Regions from separate parts of the Streptomyces sp. NPDC059743 genome, predicted to be linked through region 2. Evidence: riboswitches for the same ligand, from Rfam matches in the RefSeq annotation. Region 2 holds a riboswitch; the other holds the start of a gene.
The links. Region 2 has a riboswitch for glycine ahead of gcvP (aminomethyl-transferring glycine dehydrogenase). Riboswitches for the same ligand answer to the same signal wherever they lie in the genome.
Positions count from the first base shown of each region.

Region 1: linked by a shared signal. The riboswitch ahead of gcvT (glycine cleavage system aminomethyltransferase GcvT) and the one ahead of gcvP (aminomethyl-transferring glycine dehydrogenase) in region 2 are both predicted to bind glycine.

Region 1 covers NZ_JBHWGS010000001.1:456,120-460,310, forward strand. Annotated here, with positions in the region: gene glyA (serine hydroxymethyltransferase) at 1-622, opposite strand, end outside; gene gcvH (glycine cleavage system protein GcvH) at 656-1,033, opposite strand; gene gcvT (glycine cleavage system aminomethyltransferase GcvT) at 1,225-2,364, opposite strand; glycine riboswitch at 2,512-2,609, opposite strand; gene ACFV6H_RS02060 (AAA family ATPase) at 2,784-3,470, shown strand; gene ACFV6H_RS02065 (enhanced serine sensitivity protein SseB) at 3,755-4,191, shown strand, end outside.
Region 2 covers NZ_JBHWGS010000026.1:8,700-12,890, reverse strand. Annotated here, with positions in the region: gene gcvP (aminomethyl-transferring glycine dehydrogenase) at 1-1,677, opposite strand, end outside; glycine riboswitch at 1,854-1,950, opposite strand; gene ACFV6H_RS34620 (PRC-barrel domain-containing protein) at 2,062-2,466, shown strand; gene ACFV6H_RS34615 (DNA polymerase IV) at 2,355-3,896, opposite strand; gene ACFV6H_RS34610 (MerR family transcriptional regulator) at 3,990-4,191, opposite strand, start outside.

The sequences.
Region 1 (4,191 bases), on a different contig from region 2:
AGTGCGCCATGTCGACCATCAGATACGCGCCGACCTCGTCCGCGATCCGGCGGAACGCCGCGAAGTCGAGCTGCCGGGGATACGCCGACCAGCCGGCCACGATCAGCTTCGGACGGGACTCCTTGGCGAGCCGCTCGACCTCGGCCATGTCGATCTGGCCGGTCTCGCCGTCGACGTGGTAGGCGACGACGTTGTAGAGCTTGCCGGAGAAGTTGATCTTCATGCCATGGGTGAGATGCCCGCCGTGGGCGAGATTCAGACCCATGATCGTGTCGCCGGGCGAGAGCAGCGCGAACATCGCCGCCGCGTTCGCCTGGGCGCCCGAGTGCGGCTGTACGTTCGCGTGCTCCGCGCCGAACAGCGCCTTCACCCGGTCGATGGCGATCTGCTCGATCACATCGACATGCTCACAGCCGCCGTAGTAGCGGCGGCCCGGATAGCCCTCGGCGTACTTGTTGGTCAGGACGGAGCCCTGCGCCTCCATGACCGCGACCGGAGCGAAGTTCTCCGAGGCGATCATTTCGAGCGTGGACTGCTGACGGTGGAGCTCGGCGTCGACCGCGGCGGCGACATCCGGGTCGAGCTCATGGAGCGAGGAGTTCAGAAGCGACTTCGAAGACATCACAGTCCCTGGGGTGTCAGTGGCCGGAGCACGTCAGTTGCCGGAAAAGTCTTGGTACTCGTCGGCGGTGAGCAGATCGGACGGCTCTTCCGCCACGCGCACCTTGAACAGCCAGCCGCCTTCGAACGGAGCGGAGTTCACCAGTGAGGGATCGTCCACCACGTCCTGGTTCGTCTCGGTGACCTCACCGGTCACCGGGGCGTAGAGATCGCTGACCGACTTGGTCGACTCCAGCTCTCCGCAGGACTCGCCCGCGGTCACCGTGTCACCGACGTCGGGGAGCTGGGCGAACACGACATCACCGAGGGCGTTGGCCGCGAACTCGGTGATCCCGACCGTCGACACCCCGTCCACGGGGTCCGTCAGCCACTCGTGCTCCTTGGTGTAGCGGAGCTGCTGGGGGTTGCTCATGACCTGAATTCTCCTGTACGCGGGGGAGTGGTGCGGAACGGCTGTCTTACGGAACGAGATGGAACGAGACGAAAGGAGCCGGACAGAGCCGGACGGAGCTGGAAGGAGACGGACGAGGCCGGAACCGAACGGCCCCGGGACGGCATCCCTTTGGAACGAAGGCGGAATGGGGGGCGCCGATGACGTCCGTATCACTTCTGGCGCTTGTAGAAGGGCAGCGCCACGACCTCGTACGGCTCATGGGTGCCCCGGATGTCGACTCCGACGCCCGCCGTACCCGGCTCGGCGTGCGAGGCGTCGACGTACGCCATGGCGATCGGCCTGCCCAGGGTGGGGGAGGGCGCGCCCGAGGTGACCTCGCCGACGACCGTGCCGTCGGCGACGACCTGATAGCCCGCCCGCGGGACCCGGCGGCCCTCGGCGATCAGACCGACCAGCTTGCGCGGCGGCGCGCTCGCGGCGCGCTCGGCCGCCGCCTCCAGGGCCTCGCGCCCGACGAAGGCGCCTTCGTTCGACGTCTTCTCGAACTTCACGACTCGGCCGAGGCCCGCGTCGAACGGCGTGAGAGCGGTGGTCAGCTCGTTCCCGTACAGCGGCATCCCGGCCTCCAGACGGAGCGTGTCGCGGCAGGAGAGCCCGCACGGCACCAGACCGACGCCCTCGCCCGCCTCGGTCAGCGCCCGCCACAGCGTCTCCGCGTGCTTGGGCTCGACGAAGAGCTCGAAACCGTCCTCGCCGGTGTAGCCCGTCCGGGCGATCAGCGCCGGGACACCGGCGACGGTGCCCGGCAGGCCCGCGTAGTACTTGAGCGCGTCCAGATCGGCGTCGGTCAGCGTCTTGAGGATGCCCGGCGACTGCGGTCCCTGGACGGCCAGCAGCGCGTACGCGTCACGGTCGTCCCGTACCTCGGCGTCGAAGCCGGCCGCGCGGGCGGTCAGCGCGTCCAGCACGGTCTGGGCGTTGGAGGCGTTGGCGACGACCAGATACTCGTTCTCGCCGAGGCGGTAGACGATCAGATCGTCCAGGATCCCGCCGTCCTCGCGGCAGATCATGGTGTAGCGCGCGCGGCCCACTGCGACGGCGCCGATATTGCCGACCAGCGCGTAGTCGAGCAGCCGGCCCGCGGCCGGACCCGAGACGGCGATCTCGCCCATGTGCGAGAGATCGAAGAGCCCGGCCCTGGTCCGTACGGCGGTGTGCTCGTCGCGCTCGCTGCCGTACCGCAGCGGCATGTCCCAGCCCGCGAAGTCGGTCATGGTCGCGCCCAGCGCGCGGTGCACGGCGTCGAGGGCGGTCGTACGGGGGGCGCTGCTCGGCGGGGCGTGATTCATCGGTGTGGCTCCCAGGGCATGACGACGAGGACGGTCCTCCCCATCTGTCATCGGAACCTGAGAGGTTCACCACGACCACCCGTATCAGGGGTCATGACTTGCACCTTGGGTGGAGCCGCAGCGCTGCGGCCCGCTTTTCAGATCTGCCTCGTCCGCGCGGTACGGGGCCTGAGAGATTCAAGGGAGGAACTTGCTCCTTCGGCGCCCGGCGCACACGGTGACCGGGACTCTCCCGCGCGGATTCAAACGGCCGGTATGCAGTTGGCGGGCACATCATCGCACGCATCCGGGTGGTTCGGAGCGCCTGGCCCGCAACTGGCCGGACGGCGTGAAAAGCTTGTGCCGCATTACCATTTCTTTACACTTCGTGGGCAAGGGTCATGGGCCAGGCCGACTGAGCTGACAGGGGGACGGCGAAGATGTCGCAGAGGTCCGGGGCATATGTGACGACCGCGGGGGTGCCGGCACAGCAGTCGGCTCAGCAGGGCGTGTCCGGTCGGCGAGCCGTGACACGGCCCGTGGCGGTCGTACGGGATCTGAGAGGGCGCCGGGCCCGGGTGCCGGGCGCCCTGGCCTTCACCGCGGGCGATCTGGTGGTGGTCTCCGGGCTGCCGGGCAGCGGCAAGTCCACCTTGATCCGGCGGGCCGCCGAGGGCGGCGGGATCGACTCGCAGGACGCCAGGGACCGCTGGGAGGGCAGACTGCCGGGCGGCCTCCCCTATGCCGTCTACCGCCCGCTCGTCCGTATAGCGCATTACGGGGGACTGCGGCGCGCGCTCCGCTCCGGCGAGAGCGTGGTCGTGCACGACTGCGGTACGCAGAGATGGGTACGGCGCTGGCTGGCCCGCGAGGCGCGCAGACGTGGCCGCGGGCTCCATCTCGTCCTGCTGGACGTGGCGCCGGAGGTGGCCCGCGCGGGCCAGCTGGAGCGCGGTCGAGGCGTCTCCGGGTACGCGTTCGCCCGCCACCGCAGGGCGGTCCGCCGTCTGCTGCGCGGCGCCGAATCGGGCCGCCTGCCCAAGGGCTGCGCCACGGCGGTGCTCCTCGACCGCGACGCGGCGGGAGCCCTGGACCGGATCGTCTTCCTTCCCGGACCGGGCGACTGACGGCGCGCTGACCGCCGCGCCCGGGTACGGGCCGCACGCACACGCGGGTACGGGCTCCCGTCTGCGGCGTTAGGGTGTGTCCGCAAAGTCGCGGCGTCCGCCCGGAGGGCGGGGCTCGCGGTGTCTGGTGCGTGCGATCGCAAGGCGGAGGATCAGCCTCGTACTGGACGTACTTGGCTGACTCCGACAACGCCGCGAGCGTGCGTGCCAGGCAGCTCGAGCCAGCCGCGAATTTGGGGACACACCCTAAGGTGCTGCGGCAGGCACGAGGGCGGAGGAAGACTGTGAATACTGCATGGCCGGGCAATGAGCTGGAAGAGGTGCTCGCCGCCTCGCTCGGCAGCCGGGGCGCGGGCGGGCGGCTGGTGGAGGTGCTCGGACGCAGCGAGGTCTGGGTGCCGCTGCCCAACGGCGGGGGCCCGGACAGTCCCGGTCTGGATCTGCCGACCCTGGAGATAGAGGGCGCGCCGTACGTCCCGGTCTTCAGCTCCCAGCAGCAGTTCCTCCAGTGCGTCGGCGCCCATATGCCCTTCACCGTGGCGCCCGCCCGCGACTTCGCCCGTGGCCTGCCTCCGCAGCTCGGTATCGCCGTCAACCCGGGCGGCATGGTCGGACTGCCGCTGCCGCCGCCCGCCGTCGCCGAGCTGTGCCGGGCGGGCCGCACACCGCTCGACGGTCCGGCGAGCGGCGGCCGGGTCAGGCTCTTCGAGCCGGACTGGCA
Region 2 (4,191 bases):
CTCGGCGAGCCGCTCCTCCAGCTCCCTGATCAGCGTCAGATAGCCCTGGGCCTGCTCGGCGGGCGCGAAGGGATGCAGCGCGCCGAACTCGGGCCAGGTGACCGGCTCCATCTCGGTGGTCGCGTTCAGCTTCATGGTGCAGGAGCCGAGCGGGATCATGCCGCGGTCCAGCGCGTAGTCGCGGTCGGCGAGCCTGCGCAGATAGCGCAGCATCGCCGTCTCCGAGCGGTACTGGTGGAAGACGGGATGCGTCAGATAGTCGTCGCTGCGCAGCAGCGTCCCGGGCAGGGCGTCGTCCGTCGTCGCGTCCAGCGCGTCGAGGTCGCCCTCGACACCGAACGCGGTCCATACGGCGGTCAGTTGGGTGCGGCCGGTGGTCTCGTCGCAGGCCAGGGAGATGTGGTCGGCGTCGACGAGATGGAGGTTGACACCGTCCTCGCGGGCGGCGGCGACCACCTCGGCGGCCCGGCCGGGCACACGGGCGGTGAGAGTGTCGAAGTACGCGCCGTGCACGATCTCGACGCCGCCCGCGCGCAGGCCCTCGGCGAGGAGCGTCGCGTACCGGTGGGTGCGTCGGGCGATGCCGCGCAGCCCTTCCGGGCCGTGGTAGACCGCGTACATGCCCGCCATGACGGCGAGCAGCACCTGGGCGGTGCAGATATTGCTGGTGGCCTTCTCACGGCGGATGTGCTGCTCACGGGTCTGGAGCGCCAGCCGGTACGCCTTGTTCCCGTCGGCGTCCACCGAGACTCCGACGAGCCGGCCCGGCAGGCTGCGCGCGAACTTCTCGCGTACGGCCATGAATCCGGCGTGCGGTCCGCCGAAGCCCATCGGAACACCGAACCGCTGGGTGGTACCGACCGCGATGTCCGCGCCCAGCTCACCGGGCGAGGTGAGCAGGGTGAGCGCGAGCAGATCGGCGGCCACGGTGACGATCGCGCCGAGCCCGTGCGCCTGCTCGACCACGGACCTGATGTCCCGTACGGCACCGGAGGCGCCCGGGTACTGGAGCAGCACACCGAAGACACCGCGCTCGGCGACCTCGGCCGGGATGCCCTCGCTCAGATCGGCGACCACGACCTCGACGCCGGTCGGCTCGGCGCGGGTCCGGATCACGGCGACGGTCTGCGGCAGGGCGTCGGCGTCCACCAGGAAGACACCGCCCTTGACCTTGCCGACACGGCGGGCGAGCGCCATCGCCTCGGCCGCCGCCGTGCCCTCGTCCAGCAGGGAGGCGCCGGAGGTCGGCAGACCGGTCAGATCGGCGACGACGGTCTGGAAGTTCAGCAGCGCCTCCAGACGTCCCTGGGAGATCTCCGGCTGGTACGGCGTGTACGCGGTGTACCAGGCCGGGTTCTCCATCACATTGCGCAGGATCACCGGCGGTGTGAACGTGCCGTAGTAGCCGAGCCCGATCATCGGGGCCACCACGTCGTTGCGCGAGGCGAGCGTGCGCAGTTCGGCGAGGACCTCGGCCTCGGTGCGCGCGCCGGGAAGGTCGAGGGCCTCCGCGCTCTTGATCGCGTCGGGCACCGCGGCGGCGGTCAGCTCGTCGAGCGAGCCGTAGCCGACCTGCGCCAGCATCTTCGCCTGCGCGCCGGCGTCGGGCCCTATGTGGCGCTGTTCGAAGGGGGTTCCTCGCTCAAGCTGCGCGAGCGGAATGCGGTGGGCGGTCATCGGGAGGCCTCCTGGTCCGACACGACCTACGAGGGGCACCAGGACGCGGGTGCCCGGACGGCCTCCCCCTCTGTCATCTCAACCTGAGAGCTTCACCGGCCCGCCTGCGGCGCACCGGCTTTCACCGTCGGTGAGAGCGGATGCCGTCCGACGCCCGCCCTGCTTTCCAGAGTGACCTCGTCCGCGCGGTACGGGGGCCTGAGAGATTCCGGGGAGGATTTGCTCCTTCGGCGCCTCCGGCGGTTCTCCGGAGGACTCTCCCGCACGGGGTCAGCAGCCACGGCCAGACTACCAGCGAGGCCTTCCGTACGACTTTCGAGTGGCCGACGCCCAGTTTCTGCACTTTTGTAGTGTTACGAGCAGGTGCGACCAGTTGGAGGGACCGTGGAGACCGATATCGATCCGCGCAGTCTGATAGGCCGCAAGGCGTTCGACCGCAATGGCCACAGGCTCGGCACGGTGGACGAGGTGTATCTGGACGATGCCACCGGCGTACCGGAGTGGGCGGCGGTCCGCACCGGGCTCTTCAGCCGTGACGCCTTCGTCCCGCTGGCGCCCAGCACACTGGTGAACGACGCGCTCCAGGTGCCCTTCGAGCGCGCGCTGATCAAGGACGCGCCCGACTTCGGTGTCGGCCGCCATCTCTCCCCGGAGCAGGAGCTCCAGCTCTACCACCACTACGGCCTCGCCCTGCCCGAGCCGGATCCGGAGCCACCGGAGCGGCCCGCCTCCCTGTCCGACCGGGACTCCGAACGCGACTTCGGCCGGCTGGCGGGCCAGGACGACTGAGCGGAATCCGGCGGCTCCGGCACCACGGGCAGCGGCACCAGAGGCAGTGGCTCGGAGAGCACCAGCTCGGGATCGTCGGTCCAGAACGTCCTCACCCGTCCCGGCGCGGATCCCGGCTCCTCGAACCGTACGGTCACGCGCCGCAGCCCACTGCCCTGCACCCAGCCCGCGCCGTACTCGGCATGGCGCACATCATGTCCGGCCGGAAAGCGCCGCTCGGCCGGCGCCTCCGGCTCCCGGGCCGAGGCGCTCCCGTCCTTCACCGGCGGTGAGGGCGCGGCCTCTGCCGGCTCATCCGACGCGGCGGACGTGGCGGCGGACGTGGCAGGGGGTATAGCCGCGGCGGGCTGCTCGGCCGCCGCGGCCTGCGCGAAGAGATCCTCCTGCGTGAAGTCCGCGAGGCCCGTCACGCCCACACCCAGCAGCCGCACTCCGCCCGTCGTGTCCACCGACTCCAGCAGCCGTCCCGCGGCCTCCCGCACCACGCCGGGATCGTCCGTGGGCCCGCGCAGCGTCTCCGAACGGGTCAGCGTCGAGAAGTCGTACCGCCGGACCTTGAGCACGACCGTCCGCCCGGAGTGCCCGGCCGCCCGCAGCCGCTGCACACACCGGTCCGCGAGCCGCTCCACCTCCACACGCACCCGTACCCGGTCGTGCAGATCGACGTCGAAGGTGTCCTCGACCGACACGGACTTGGTCTCGCGCTCCGACACCACCGGCCGGTCGTCGTGCCCGAGCGCCATCCGGTACAGCGAGGCGCCGTGCGCCTTCCCCAGCAGCCGTACGAGCTCGTCCTCGCCCGCCTCGGCCAGCTCCGCGACGGTGGTCATCCCGGCCCGGCGCAGATGCTCGCCGGTCGCGGGCCCTACTCCGGGCAGCGTCCGCACCGGCATCGGCCCGAGCAACTCGCGCTCCGTACCGGGCTCGATGAGGACCAGTCCGTCGGGCTTGGCCTGCTCCGAGCCGATCTTCGCCAGCATCTTGGATCCGGCGAGCCCCACCGAGCCGGTGAGCCCGGTGACCGCCCTGATGTCCCCGCGCAGCCGCTCACCGGCCGCGAGCGCCGAGGCCGTGTCATGAGCCGATCCGCCGGCCTCCAGATCCACGAAGGCCTCGTCCAGGCTCAGCGGCTCCACCAGCGGCGAGAGCCGGCCCAGCAGCTCCATGACCTGCTCGCTGACCGTGCGGTAGAGCGAGAACCGCGGCACCAGATACGCCGCGTTCGGCGCCAGCCGTCTCGCCTGGGCCATCGGCATCGCCGAATGCACTCCGAACCGCCGTGCCTCGTACGAAGCGGTCGAGACCACTCCGCGCGGGCCCAGACCGCCCACCACCACCGGTTTTCCGCGCAGACTCGGCTTCGCCGCCTGCTCGGCGGCGGCGAAGAAGGCATCCATGTCCAGATGCAGGATCGTCGGCGCGGATCTCACACCACCGATGCTGCCTCACACCACTGACAATCGGCCGGAGATTCCGGCCTCGGACCGGCTTCCGGCCTCGACCTCGGACGGCCCCGGTCGACGTCAGACGGCCCTGTCCCGGCGCCGACGCGCCAGCTCGTCCGCCGGGTTGTGACCGATCAGCGTCTCGCCGGTGTCGATCCGCTCGCCGTGGAGCTGCGACAGCGCGGCCTGGACATCCCGCCACACCACGCCGACGGCGATCCCGAAGACGCCCTGGCCGCCCTGGAGCAGCCGCACGACCTCGTCGGGCGAGGAGCACTCA